DNA from 2 places in the Roseateles cavernae genome. Region 1 is predicted to be linked to the other one. Evidence: riboswitches for the same ligand, from Rfam matches in the RefSeq annotation. Region 1 holds a riboswitch; the other holds the start of a gene.
What was found. A riboswitch is a leader RNA that binds a small molecule or an ion and turns the genes downstream of it on or off. The one in region 1 is predicted to bind glycine.
Positions count from the first base shown of each region.

Region 2: it holds a riboswitch for glycine, as region 1 does, so the genes downstream of both, gcvT (glycine cleavage system aminomethyltransferase GcvT) here and ABGI63_RS06940 (D-amino acid dehydrogenase) in region 1, are expected to answer to the same signal.

Region 1 covers NZ_JBDPLH010000002.1:9,028-15,702, forward strand. The annotation lists gene ABGI63_RS06925 (hypothetical protein) at 1-149, opposite strand, end outside; gene ABGI63_RS06930 (SRPBCC family protein) at 261-869, shown strand; gene fusA (elongation factor G) at 873-2,966, opposite strand; gene ABGI63_RS06940 (D-amino acid dehydrogenase) at 3,044-4,357, opposite strand; glycine riboswitch at 4,440-4,549, opposite strand; glycine riboswitch at 4,550-4,639, opposite strand; gene ABGI63_RS06945 (PQQ-dependent sugar dehydrogenase) at 4,739-5,917, shown strand; gene ABGI63_RS06950 (alpha/beta hydrolase) at 5,929-6,675, shown strand, end outside.
Region 2 covers NZ_JBDPLH010000009.1:50,738-57,412, forward strand. The annotation lists gene ABGI63_RS20220 (L-serine ammonia-lyase) at 1-355, opposite strand, end outside; gene gcvP (aminomethyl-transferring glycine dehydrogenase) at 371-3,262, opposite strand; gene gcvH (glycine cleavage system protein GcvH) at 3,335-3,712, opposite strand; gene gcvT (glycine cleavage system aminomethyltransferase GcvT) at 3,746-4,864, opposite strand; glycine riboswitch at 4,917-5,025, opposite strand; glycine riboswitch at 5,035-5,138, opposite strand; gene ABGI63_RS20240 (hypothetical protein) at 5,364-6,032, shown strand; gene ABGI63_RS20245 (MipA/OmpV family protein) at 6,069-6,675, shown strand, end outside.

The sequences.
Region 1 (6,675 bases):
TCGCCGATCTGGCGGGAGCGGCCCTTGATCTGGCTCCAGTAGCTCGGTTGGATCTGCAAGCGCTCCGCGAAACGCCGCTCCAGCCCACGCAAGGTGGCGGCATCGGGGTGTTTGACGGTGGCGGCGACGAATTCTTCAAACAGGCGCATCGCATTGTCCAAACGGACTTGTGCGGTGTCCCGGGGAGCGGATGACATCTGCGTATGATAAAGCTCCCTTCATCCTGGGCCGCCGGTCCGGGGCTGGCCGAGGAGAGCGAGATGACTTTTTTCATGGCTTCTCTGCTGCGCGCGGGCGCTTTGTGGGTCCTGTGCGTCGCGGCCTTGCCGGTGGTGGCCGCCGAGCGCAGTCTTGATAAAGAAGTGATCATCAAGGCCAGCCTGGACCAGGCCTGGCAGAGCTGGACCACCCGCGAAGGCATCGTCGCCTTCTTTGCGCCCGATGCCAGGATAGAACCGCGGGTCGGCGGTGCCTTCCAGATCTATATCGATCCCGGCGCCGCGCCGGGCATGAAGGGCGCCGACGAGATGCGCTTCCTGGCGCTGCAACCCAAGAAGATGCTCAGCTTCGACTGGAATGCACCGCCGCATCTGCCCGAGGCGCGGGCCCAGCGCACATTCGTGATCCTGCGTTTCGAGCCCATCAGCGAGACCGAGACCCGGGTGCGCCTGCACCACACCGGCTGGGGCGAGGGCGGCGAGTGGGACAAGGCCTATGCCTACTTCGATCGGGCCTGGGGCAACGTGCTCGCCAATCTGAAGAAGCGCTATGACAGCGGCCCGCAGGACTGGACCGAGTGGCTGGCCCAGCTGGCGCAGTGGCGCGCCCAGCAGAAGGCTGCTGCAGCGGCCTCCGCAGCGAGCAAGTGAGGGCTACTCCTCGTCCTTGACCTTGTAGGACGAGATCAGTGCCGTTTGGGTGTTGGGTGGCACCGCCTCGTAGTGCGACAGCGCCAAGGTGTAGCGGCCCTGGCCGCTGGTCATCGCATTGAGCCGGGTCTGGTAGCTGGCCAGCTCGGCCAGCGGCGCCAGGCCCTGCACCGTGATCACGCCGGGCACGGCCGAGCGCGTGCCATTGACCTGGCCACGCCGCGCCGCCAGGTCGCCGGTGATATCGCCCATGGCCGCCTCGGGCGTGCTGATCTCGACATGGACGATGGGCTCCAGCACCAGCGGTCGCGCCTCGCGCACGGCGGCGATCAAGGCCTTGCGGCCGGCGGTGACGAAGGCGATCTCCTTGCTGTCGACCGAATGGTGCTTGCCGTCGAACACCGTGACCCGCAGATCGACCAGCGGATAGCCGGCGACGACGCCGCTGTCCAGTGCCGAACGCACACCCTTCTCGACCGCCGGCATGAACTGGCCCGGTATCGTGCCGCCCTTGACCGCGTCGACGAACTCGAAGCCGGCACCGCGCGCCAGCGGCTCGATGCGCAGATAGACCTCGCCGAACTGACCGGCCCCGCCGCTCTGCTTCTTGTGCCGGTAGTGGCCCTCGGCCGGACTCGAGACGGTCTCGCGGTAGGCGATGCGCGGCGGCTGGGTCTGCACCTCGAACTTGTAGGTCTCGCGCAGCCGCTCCAGCAGCATGCGCAGATGCAGCTCGCCCAGGCCATAGACCAGGGTCTCGTTGGTCACGCTGGCATGCTCGACCTTCAGGCAGGGGTCTTCGTCGATCAGGCGGTTCAGGATCTCCCACAGCCGCTGCTCGTCGCCATGGCGCGCCGGGCTGATCGCCAGGCCATGCACCGGTACCGGGAACTCGAGTGGCGCCAGGTGGATGTGCTCGTCCTCGGGCGCGTCATGCAGCACCGCGTCGTAATGCAGCTCCTCGACCTTGGCGATCGCGCAGATATCGCCCGGCAGGGCCTGCTCGATCTCGACATGCTCCTTGCCCTGCAGCAGGAACAGGTGGCCGACACGAAAGGGCTTGCGCGCATGGCCCACGAAGAGCTGGCTGTTCTTCGTCAAGCTGCCCTGGTGCACCCGCAACACCCCCATCTTGCCCAGATAGGGGTCGGCATTGATCTTGAACACATGGGCCAGCACATGGGCGCCGGGCTCTGGCAGGGCCTGCAGCGGCAGCGCGTCCGGCCCCTCGCCGCGCAGGAACAGCGGCGGATTGCCTTCGCTCGGATTGGGCAGCAGGCGCGCTATCACGTCCAGCAGCTCGGCCACGCCGGCACCGGTGCGCGCCGAGGTAAAGCAGACCGGGATCAGATGGCCTTCGCGCAGCGCCTGCTCCAGCGGTGCATGCAGCTCGCTGGCGTCGACATCGCCCTCGTTCAGATAGCGATCGACGAAAGCCGCGTCCACCTCGACGACCTGCTCCACCAAGGCGCGATGGGCCTCGGCCACCGACGAGAAATCGCTGGCCCCGCTGCTGCTGTAGAAGCAGTCCTGCACCCGCGTGCCGCCATCGGCCGGCAGGTTCAGCGGCAGGCATTCGCGGCCGAAGCTCGCACGCAGCTGCTCCAGCAGCGCCGGCAGCTGCACGCCGGGCGCGTCGATGCGGTTGATCACGATCAGGCGGCACAGCCCGCGCTGCGCGGCGGTCTCCATCATGCGCGAGGCCATCAGCTCGATGCCGTTGAGCGCATTGATCACGACGATGGCCGTGTCGGCCGCCTCCAGCGCCGGCAGCGACTGGCCGATGAAGTCCGGCGCGCCGGGCGTGTCGATCGCATGGATGCGCAGGCCGCCATGGTTCATGTGCACGACCGAGGCATGCAGCGAATGCTGGGCGCGCTTTTCCAGCGGATCGAAGTCGCTGACCGTGTTGCCGCGCTCCACCGAGCCGGCCGCAGCGATCGCGCCGGCCTGATGCAGCAAGGCCTCGATCAGGCTGGTCTTGCCGGCGCCGGCCGGCCCCACCAGGGCCAGGGCGCGGATCTGGGCGATCTGCGCGGAGAGGCCCAGACTGCCCGGGGCTGCAGTCTCTGGGGCCTTGCTGTGGCTGGCGGGCATGGGCGCACTCCTTCGGTCATTGCACAGGGATGACGGCTGAAGCAGTGCCGGGTCTTGAGCCCCGGCTTGGGCACAGCCTAGGGCAAGCGCGGCTGCGGCACAAGAGGCCTGTTCCCTGGGCGCGCCGCCGCGCGGCTGGCCGCCGTGAAGGCGTAATCCAGCTCCGGCACGCGGCCGCCGACGATGTCGGCGATGGCCGCGCCCGAGCCGCAGCTGTGGGTCCAGCCTAGCGTGCCATGGCCGGTATTGAGAAAGAGGTTGCCGATCCTGCTGCGGCCGATATAGGGCAGATTGGACGGGGTGGCGGGGCGCAGGCCGGTCCAGTACTGCGCGCCCGAGCCGTCGCTCATCTGCGGGAACAGCTCGCGGGTGCGTCGCACGATGGCCTCGCAGCGGGCCAGGTTCAGGCTCGTGTCGTAGCCGTTGAGCTCGGCCGTGCCGGCGATGCGCAGCCGGTCGCCCAGGCGCGAGAACACCAGCTTGTACTCGTCGTCGGTCAGCGAGACCTGGTAGCTGTGCTCGGGCGCGGTGACCGGCAAGGTGACCGAATAGCCCTTGGCCGGATAGATGTTCAGATCGACACCCAGCTCGCGTGCCAGGCCGCGGCTGAACGAGCCCAGGCACAGCACATGGGCGTCGGCCTGCAGGCGCTGCACCTCGCCGCGCGCATCGGCCACGATGAGCTGATCGATGCGGTCGCCGCTGCGCTCGAAGCCCAGGATGCGGGTCTCGTAGCGGAACTGCACGCCGGCCGCCGCGCACAGCCGCGCCAGTTCCTGCGTGAACAGGTGCGCGTCGCCCGACTCGTCGCTGGGGGTCATGCTGCCGCCGACGATCTTTGAGCGGCACTGCGCCAGCGCCGGCTCGATGGCCACGCACTCGTCCGGGCTCTTCATGTCCAGCTCGCAGCCCTGCTCGCGCATCAGGCGGGCCGGTTCCTGGGCCGCCTCGTACTCGGCCTCGCTGGTGTAGAAGTGCAGGATGCCCTGGGTGCGCTGCGCGTACTCGATGCCGGTGGCGGCGCGCAGCGCCTGCAGCTTGGCGCGGCTGTACAGGCCCAGGCTGACGATGTTGCGGATATTGTGGGCGGTACGGCCCGGTGTGCATTCACGCAGGAACTGCAGGCCCCAGCGCCATTGCGCGGCATCGGCACGCAGGCGGAACAGCAGCGGCGCATCCTCGCGCATCAGCCACTTCAGCACCTTCAGCGGCGCGCCCGGATTGGCCCAGGGCTCGGCGTGCGAGACCGAGATCTGGCCGCCGTTGGCGAAGCTGGTCTCCAGGCCGGCAGCCGGCTGGCGCTCGATGACGGTGACCTCGTGGCCGGCCTGGCGCAGATACCAGGCGGTGGTGATGCCGGTGACGCCGGCGCCGAGAACGATGACTTGCATGCTGAACTCCAGGAGGAGCTGAGCGCCAGACGGACGTGGGTTATGGAGGGAAGAAACCCGGGCATGCGTGCGCCTGACGCGCGCCGCTCCCGCTGTCCCTGATACCTGAGAGATTCAGCGCCCATCACCCGATGTGCGCCTTGCTCCTTCGGTGGCGGTCCCTTGCGGACCGCGCTCTCCAGCATTCGGCTTGTGACGGATCCAGTACGGGGCCTGAGCGAGTATGGGAGCTTGCGCCTTCGGCGGCATGCGCGAGGGCATGCTCTCTCCTGAATCCGGGGCCCAGTGTAGGCGGGGCCCTGATGGGGCGTCAACCCTGCGCGGGCGCCGCGGCCGTCGCCTGCAGTAAGCTGGCGGGCCATCCCCGTGCGGGAGTTCACGATGCGTCTCGAATCCATGTCCAAACTGAGTCTTGCTGTCGCCAGTGTCATTTTTGCCGTGGCCTGCGGCGGGGGCGGGGGCGGCGAGGTGGTCGCCGCGCCCACCCCGCCGGCGACACCGCCGCCCGCTGCGGCGCCGCAGCTGACGACTCTGCACAGCGGCTTGTCGGCGCCCTGGGGCCTGGCCCTGCTGCCCGATGGCCGCATGCTGGTGACGCAAAAGGCCGGCAGCCTGCTGCTGCTCAGCGCCGATGGCCGCAGCACGCTGGCCACGATCAGCGGCGTGCCGGCGGTCGTCTCGGCCGGCCAGGGCGGCCTGCTCGATGTCGCGCTCGACCCGGACTTCGCGAGCGCGTCCTGGGTCTATCTGTCCTATTCCGAGCCGGGCAGCGGCGCCGAAGCGGGCCGCAGCGGCACCGCGGTGGCGCGTGGTCGCCTGGTCGGCAATGCCTTGCAGGACGTGGTGGTGATCTTCCGCCAGGCGCCCAAGGTCAGCGGGGGCGGCCATTTCGGCTCGCGTTTGGTGTTCTCCAACGACAAGACCCTGTTCGTCACGCTGGGCGAACGCCAGCTCGGCAGCCCCGCGCAAGACCTGGCACAGACCCTGGGCAAGGTGGTGCGCATCCAGCGCGACGGCAGCATCCCGGCCGGCAATCCGGCGCTGGGCGCCGGTGCGCGGCCCGGCATCTGGAGCTATGGCCACCGCAACCCGCAGGGCGCGGCCCTGCATCCGAGCAGCGGCGAGCTCTGGCTCAGCGAGCATGGCCCGCAGGGCGGCGACGAGATCAATATCGCTCGAGCCGGCGCCAATTACGGCTGGCCCATCAAGAGCTATGGCTGCAACTATGGCTCGCCGGTCAGCGAGGGCTGCAGGCTTGGCGGCGGTGTCCATGCGCCGGCCTTTATCGAGCCCCTGACTTACTGGGTGCCGACCTCGGTGGCGCCGGCCGGCCTGGTCTTCTACACCGGCGCGATGTTCCCCGAGTGGCGCGGCCAGCTGTTCTCCGGCGCGCTGGCCGGCCAGGCCCTGTGGCGGTTGCAGCTCAGCGGCAACACGGTGGCCGCGCGCGAGGCGATGTTCGCCAGCCTGGGCGAGCGCTTCCGCGATGTGCGCCAGGCGCCGGACGGCGCGCTGCTGCTGCTGACCGACAGCGGCAAGCTGATGCGGCTGGCGCGCTGAGGGCTTGATGGATGCTGATGCGCCGGCTGCTGCTCGTCGTCGCGCTGGCGCTGCTGGTCTATGGCCTGCTGCTGGCCTGGCTGTACTGGCGCCAGGAGCGCCTGCTCTTCATGCCCCAGCCGCTGCCGGCCGCGCACCGCTTCGCGCTGGGCGACGATGTCCACGAGCTGCAGATCGCCGTGCCCGATGCCCGGCTGTCGGCCCTGCATCTGCGCCTGCCGGCGCCCTGCGGCCTGGTGTTCTTTCTGCACGGCAATGCCGGCAATCTGGACAGCTGGTTCGTCAATGTCGACTTCTACCGCCGCGCCGGCTACGACCTCTTCATGCTGGACTATCGCGGCTACGGCAAGAGCACGGGCCAGATCGACAGCGAGGCCCAGCTGCGCGCCGATGTGCGGGCCGCCTGGGACAGCGTGGCGCCGCGCTACCGGGGCCTGCGCCGCGTGATCTATGGCCGTTCGCTGGGCACGGCGCTGGCCGCCGGTCTGGCGGCCGAGGTCAGGCCCGAGCTGACCGTGCTGGTCTCGCCCTATGCCAGCATGGCCGCGCTGATGCGCCTGCACTATCCCTGGGTGCCGAGGTGGCTGCTGCGCTATCCGCTCGATACCGCCGCCGCTGTCGCGCGCCTCGACGGCCCCCTGCTGCTGCTGCATGGCGAGCAGGATGAATTGATCCCGCTGCAGCAGGCCGAGCAACTGCTGGCGCACGCGCCGCGAGCCCGGCTGCAGCGCATTGCCGGTGCCGGCCACAATGATCTG
Region 2 (6,675 bases), on a different contig from region 1:
ATTCGCGGCGCTTGAAGACCAGGTCCTTGGCCTCGTCGAAGCGCAGCCGGCGTTCGCCGATCAGGTTCAGATCGCCGGCGCGTATCGCCGCCAGCAGCTCGGGGATGGCCTCGATATCGACCGTGTCCGGCTCATGGCCGGCCAGGCCCAGCAGCACGGCCTTGTCGCTGCCATGGCCCTTGCCGGTGGCGCCCAGGCTGCCGTAGAGCACGACCTGGACACGGGCGCAGCGCTCGAGCAAACCCTCGTGCTTGAGGCGCAGGCCGAACAGCCGCGCCGCCCGCATCGGGCCGACGGTATGCGAGCTCGATGGCCCGATACCGATCTTGAAGAGGTCAAAAACGGAAACGGCCATCGGGCTCTACCTCGCTCAGGCTTGTTGCTCGTACTCGGACAGCGGCACGCAGCTGCAGAACAGATTGCGGTCGCCGTAAACATTGTCGACCCGGCCCACCGGCACCCAGTACTTCTGGCGGCGCAGTGTGGCGACCGGGTAGGCCGCTTCCTCGCGGGTGTAGCCATGGGTCCAGTCGGCCTTCAGCAGGCTCTCGGCGGTGTGCGGCGCGTTGACCAGCGGGTTGTCCTCGCGCGACCAGCTGCCGGCTTCCACCTTGGCGATCTCGGCGCGGATCGCCAGCATCGCGTCGCAGAAGCGGTCCAGCTCGGCCTTGGACTCGCTCTCGGTCGGCTCCACCATCAAGGTGCCGGCAACCGGGAAGGACAGCGTCGGCGCATGGAAGCCGTAGTCGATCAGGCGCTTGGCCACGTCCTCAGCGGACACGCCCGAGGTCTCCTTCAGCGGACGCAGGTCCAGGATGCACTCATGGGCGACGCCGCCGCCCTTGACGCTGGCGATATTGCCGCTGAAGTGGATGTCGTAGGCATCGGCCAGGCGGGCGGCCACATAGTTGGCCGACAGGATGGCGGTCTCGGTCGCGGCAGTCAGGCCGTCGGCGCCCATCATGCGCACATACATCCACGAGATCGGCAGCACGGCCGCATTGCCCAGCGGGGCTGCGGAGACGGCGCCGATATTGCTCTCGGCACCCAGTCCGGCCGAGCGGTGTGCCGGCAGGAAGGGCACCAGGTCCTCGACCACGCAGACCGGGCCGACGCCCGGGCCGCCACCGCCGTGCGGGATGCAGAAGGTCTTGTGCAGGTTCAGGTGCGAGACATCGCCGCCGAACTCGCCCGGTGCGGCCACGCCGACCAGCGCGTTCATGTTCGCGCCGTCCACATAGACGCGGCCGCCATGGCTCTTGACCAGGGCGCAGATCTCCTTGACATGGGTGTCGAACACGCCATAGGTCGAGGGGTAGGTGATCATGATGGCGGCCAGATTGGCGCTGTGCTGCTCGCACTTGGCCTTCAGGTCGGCCAGATCGATATTGCCCTCGGCGTCGCACTTGGTCACGACCACGCTCATGCCCACCATCTGGGCCGAGGCCGGGTTGGTGCCATGGGCCGACTCGGGAATCAGGCAGATCTTGCGATGGCCTTCGTTGCGGGATTCATGCCAGGCCTTGATGGCCAGCAGGCCGGCGTACTCGCCCTGCGAGCCGGCATTGGGCTGCAGGCTGATGCCGGCATAACCGGTGGCCTGGCACAGCCAGGCGGTCAGCTGCTCGTTGAGCAGCGCATAGCCGGCCAGCTGATCCTGCGGCGCGAAGGGGTGCACACCCGCGAACTCCGGCCAGGTGATCGGGATCATCTCGCTGGTGGCGTTGAGCTTCATCGTGCAGGAGCCCAGCGGGATCATGCTGCGGTCCAGCGCCAGGTCCTTGTCGGCCAGTGCGCGCAAGTAGCGCAGCATCTCGGTTTCCGAGTGGTGGGTGTTGAAGACCGGGTGAGTCAGGTAGGCGCTGGCACGCACCAGCTCGGCCGGGATCAGCGCAGCGATACCGGCGGTATCGAAGTCGGTGGCCCCCGCGCCGAACACCGCCAGGATGGCGGCCAGATCGGCCCGCGTGCTGGTCTCATCCAGCGAGATCGACAGGCTGGTGGCCGAGGCGCGGCGGAAGTTCATGCCGGCGGCGACGGCGCCGGCCAGCAGCGCGGCCGTCTTGTCCCCGCTCAGGACCTGCAGCGTGTCGAAGGCGCCGGCATTGGCGATCTCATAGCCCAGACCCTTCAGGCCCTTGGCCAGCAGTGCCGTGTAGCTGGCGACGCGCTGTGCGATGCGCTTCAGGCCATCCGGGCCGTGATAGACCGCATACATGCTGGCGACCACGGCCGGCAGCACCTGGGCCGTGCAGATGTTCGAAGTGGCCTTCTCGCGGCGGATGTGCTGCTCGCGGGTCTGCAGCGCCAGGCGATAGGCCTTGTTGCCATGCGCGTCGATGCTGACGCCCACCAGGCGGCCCGGCAGGCTGCGCTTGAATTCGTCCTTGCAGGCCATATAGGCGGCATGCGGGCCACCGGCGCCCATGGGCATGCCCAGGCGCTGGGTCGTGCCGATCGCGATGTCGGCGCCTTGCTCGCCGGGGGCCTTCAGCAGTGTCAGGGCCAGCAGGTCGGCTGCGGCGATCAGCAGCGCGCCCTGGGCATGCAGTGCGTCGGCGGCGGCCTGCAGGCCGCGGATCTCGCCGTTGACGCCCGGGTATTGCAGCAGCGCGGCAAAGCAGGGGCTCTTGCCGGCCTCGGCGGCCGGGCCGACCTGCACCGTGATGCCCAGCGGCGCGGCGCGGGTCTGGATCACTTCCAGGCTTTGCGGCAGCACGTCGTCGGCGACGAAGAAGACCTGGCTCTTGCTCTTGCCCACGCGGGCGGCCAGTGTCATCGCCTCGGCGGCGGCGGTGGCCTCATCGAGCATCGAGGCATTGGCGATGGCCATGCCGGTCAGGTCGGTGACCATGGTCTGGAAGTTGACCAGGGCCTCCATGCGGCCCTGCGAGATCTCGGCCTGGTAAGGCGTGTAGGCGGTGTACCAGGCGGGGTTCTCGAGGATGTTGCGCAGGATGACGCCCGGGGTCAGCGTGCCGTAATAGCCCTGGCCGATATAGCTCTTTAGCACCCGGTTCCTGGCGGCGACCGCCTTCAGCTCGGCCAGGGCCTGGGCCTCGCTGGCGGCGGCGGGCAGGTCCATGCCCACGGCGCGCTTGATGCTGGCGGGCACGATGGCCTCGATCAGCGCGCGGCGCGAGGCCGCGCCGATCACCGACAGCATGCCGGCCTCGTCGGCCGCATCGGGGCCGATATGGCGGGCGTGGAATTCGGCGGCGTTCTCGAGCTCGCCCAGGGGCTTCAGAGCAGACATCAACATGGCAACAATCCTTGCGGGGTACAACAACGGGCACCGGAGTGCCCGTTTTTCATCGGTTCAGGTCAGCAGCGATCAGCTGTTCTTGACCAGCTCGTCATAGGCCGTGCTGTCCATCAGCGCGTCCAGCTCGGCCGGCTTGCTGAGCTTGACCTTGAAGAACCAGCCGGCCTTCAGCGGGTCGCTATTGGCCAGCGAGGGGTCGTCGCGCAGCGCTTCGTTGACCTCGGTGATCTCACCCGACACCGGCATATAGACATCGGCCGCGGCCTTGACCGACTCGACCACACCGGCCACATCCTTCTCGGCAAAGCTCGCGCCGACGGCGGGCAGGTCGACAAAGACCACATCGCCCAGCGCGTCCTGCGCATGGACCGTGATGCCCACGATGACCGTGCCGTCGGCTTCGATCTGGACCCACTCGTGGTCGGCGGTGTACTTGATAGTGCTCATGGGGTGCTCCGTGAAGTAGGGTGGTGCGACTGATCAGCCGCGGTAGTAACCGTTGGGGGTGAAAGGGGTGGGGCTGACGGTCATCGGCGTGCGCTTGTCGCGCACGATGGCCCAGACCTGGGTGCCCTGGGCCGCATGACTGCTGTTCAGATAGGCCAGGGCCACCGGCTTGTTGACCGTCGGGCCCAGGGTGCCGCTGGTGACGACGCCGATCTCGACGCCGGCCTCATCCACCAGCTTTGCGCCTTCGCGCACCGGCATGCGCTCGCTGCCGACCAGGCCGACGCGCTTGCGCGCGGCGCCGCCGGCCAGCTGCGCGTCGACCACGGCCGCGCCCGGATAGCCGCCGGCGCGCGCACCGCCGGCGCGGCGCACCTTCTGGATCGCCCAGGTCAGCGAGGCCTCCACCGGCGTCGTGCCAGTGTCGATGTCATGGCCATACAGGCACAGGCCGGCTTCCAGGCGCAGCGAGTCGCGCGCGCCCAGGCCGATGGGCTTGACCTCGGGCTGGGCCAGCAGTTTGCGCGCCAGGGCCTCGGCCTGCGCACCGGCCACCGAGATCTCGAAGCCGTCCTCGCCGGTGTAGCCGGAGCGGGTCAGGAAGGTCGGGATGCCGTCCAGCTCGAAGAAGCCGCCGGTCATGAAGGTCAGCTTGGCGACCTCGGGGTTCAGGCGCGCGAGCGCGGTCACGGCCTGCGGGCCCTGCAGCGCGAGCAGCGCCTGCTCGGGCATGGGAATCACCTCGCACTTGGTGCCGATGGTGGCTTGCAGATGGGCGATGTCCTGCACTTTGCAGCCGGCATTGACGACGACGAACAGGTCGTCGGGGCGGCGGCAGATCATCAGGTCGTCGAGGATGCCGCCCTGCTCGTTGGTGAAGAGGGCGTAGCGCTGCTTGAACACGCCCAGGTCGATCACATCGACCGGCACGATGGTTTCAAGCGCGGCAGCGGCGCCGGCGCCGACCAGGCGCAGCTGGCCCATGTGCGAGACATCGAACAGGCCGGCCGCGGCGCGGGTGTGCTTGTGCTCGGCCATCACGCCCGACGGGTACTGCACCGGCATGTCATAGCCGCCGAAGGGCACCATCTTGGCGCCGAGTTCGAGATGCAGGGCGTGCAGGGGGGTCTTGAGGAGAGCGTCGGCGGACATGGGAAAACTCCGAGGGCATTCAAACAGCCCACGCCCATCGGGGGCGCGGGGGGATGCCCTCGCTGTCCGGCTTACCTGAGAGATTGACCGCTGACGGTTCGCCAACAGCTTGCCCCTTCGGTGGACGGACTCGGGGCCCGCCTCTCTCCAGTGAGGAACGCCCGGTTCTGGGCGTTTTGTCAGTCCTTTTGCCTGAGCGTTCGCAGCTTGGGATCACCATCGCCACTGCGCCTTCGGCGGCTTCCGCTAGGAAGCTCTCTCCTGACCGGCGGCATTGTAGCCATGGTTTGAGCTCGCCGAGCTCGCGGCTTGGGATTCAGCAAGTCTTCATGCAGGGTGCATGAAATCTTCAGCGTCGCTGCCGACACTGCGATCACCCGGGAGATACCCGGGGACGCCGTCGATCGGCGGGTTCACAAGCAAGAAGGGAAGGCTTGAGCATGAAGTACCGCTATCCACACCGCGCCGCGCCGGGCGACGCCTGCGCCGGGGTCCTGCCTTGAGCGGCCACGGCCTGCTGGCGATGCTAGGCCTGGTGCTGGCCCTGGCCGACGGCCGACCGGCCTGCGCCGCCAGCAATGCCCAGCTGCCGGCGCGCACCGTGTTCGAGATGGCGGCCGCGCTCGACCGGCTGGCACCCGAAGAGCGCGATGCGATCCGGCTGCAACACCGTCTGCGGGCGCTCACGCCGGGCGAGGACCTGCGGCTCTGGTATGTCGAGCAAGGTCGGCGTGTCGACGTCCCCTTGCTGGCCGATGGCCGCTTCGAGCGCCCGGCGGCGCTGGCCAGGGCCGACGTCGCCGCCACCATGCATGCCAACAGGCCGCTGGATGATCTCGATCTGAACATCGATCTGCTGGTGCAGTTGCCCGACGGCCGGGAATTCCGTTACGCCGACCTGACGCGTGCTGCGGCGCAGATGAACGGCTTTGCCAAGCGCCAGGCCGGCTTCGCCGGCGTCTTCGCCCCCAAGGTTCACAGCCTGCAGTTCCGTTGCGAGCAACGGCCCGATTGCGCACTCACCGTGCATCTGCCGGCCGGTGCCCGGACTTATCTGCCCGACGCCAAGGACCGCATCGTCTTGCGGCTCAGTGCCGCCTTGAAGGATGCCAACCCGCGCATCACCACCGTACAGCCCTTCGCCGAGATCGTCGGCGCTATGGATTGATTGCTCCCACCACTTTCCCTACTCGACCCACCACTCATGAACAAGCCATCCAAACTCATTGCCGGCCGTCAAACCGCTGCGGCCGCCGCCCTGCTGCTGAGCCTGGGCCTGGTGCCAGCACTGTCCCATGCCCAGGCCGGCGCCGAGCCTGCCGGGGGCAACACCCTGATGCTGGGCATCGGGGTGGGCTTCGATGCCAAGTACGCCGGTGCCAAGAAGATCGAGGGCGGCGTGCTGCCCGGGATCGACTACCAGATGAGCAATGGCTTCTTCGCCAGCACCATGCGCGGCATAGGCTGGGCCGGCGAAACCGGCCCGCTGGGCTATAGCGCCTCGCTGGGGCTGCGCGGCGGCCGCAACGACAAGGACAAGAAGGGCATCTCCGGCGGCGCTAAGGAGCTCAAGGGCATGGGCGAGATCAAGACCATAGGCACGCTCAATCTGGGCCTGAGCTACAGCCTGATGGACACCGTGCAGCTGAGCGCCGGCGTGGAGCTGCCGCTCAGCAAGGGCAAGGACAAGGACATCGCCCAACTGAAGGACGCTCGCCACGGCACCGTCTTCCGGCTCGGCGCCGAGGCTGGCGTCTGGTCCGACGAGCGCAACGAACTGTCCATCGGGCTCAGCGCCAGCGCCGGTGACA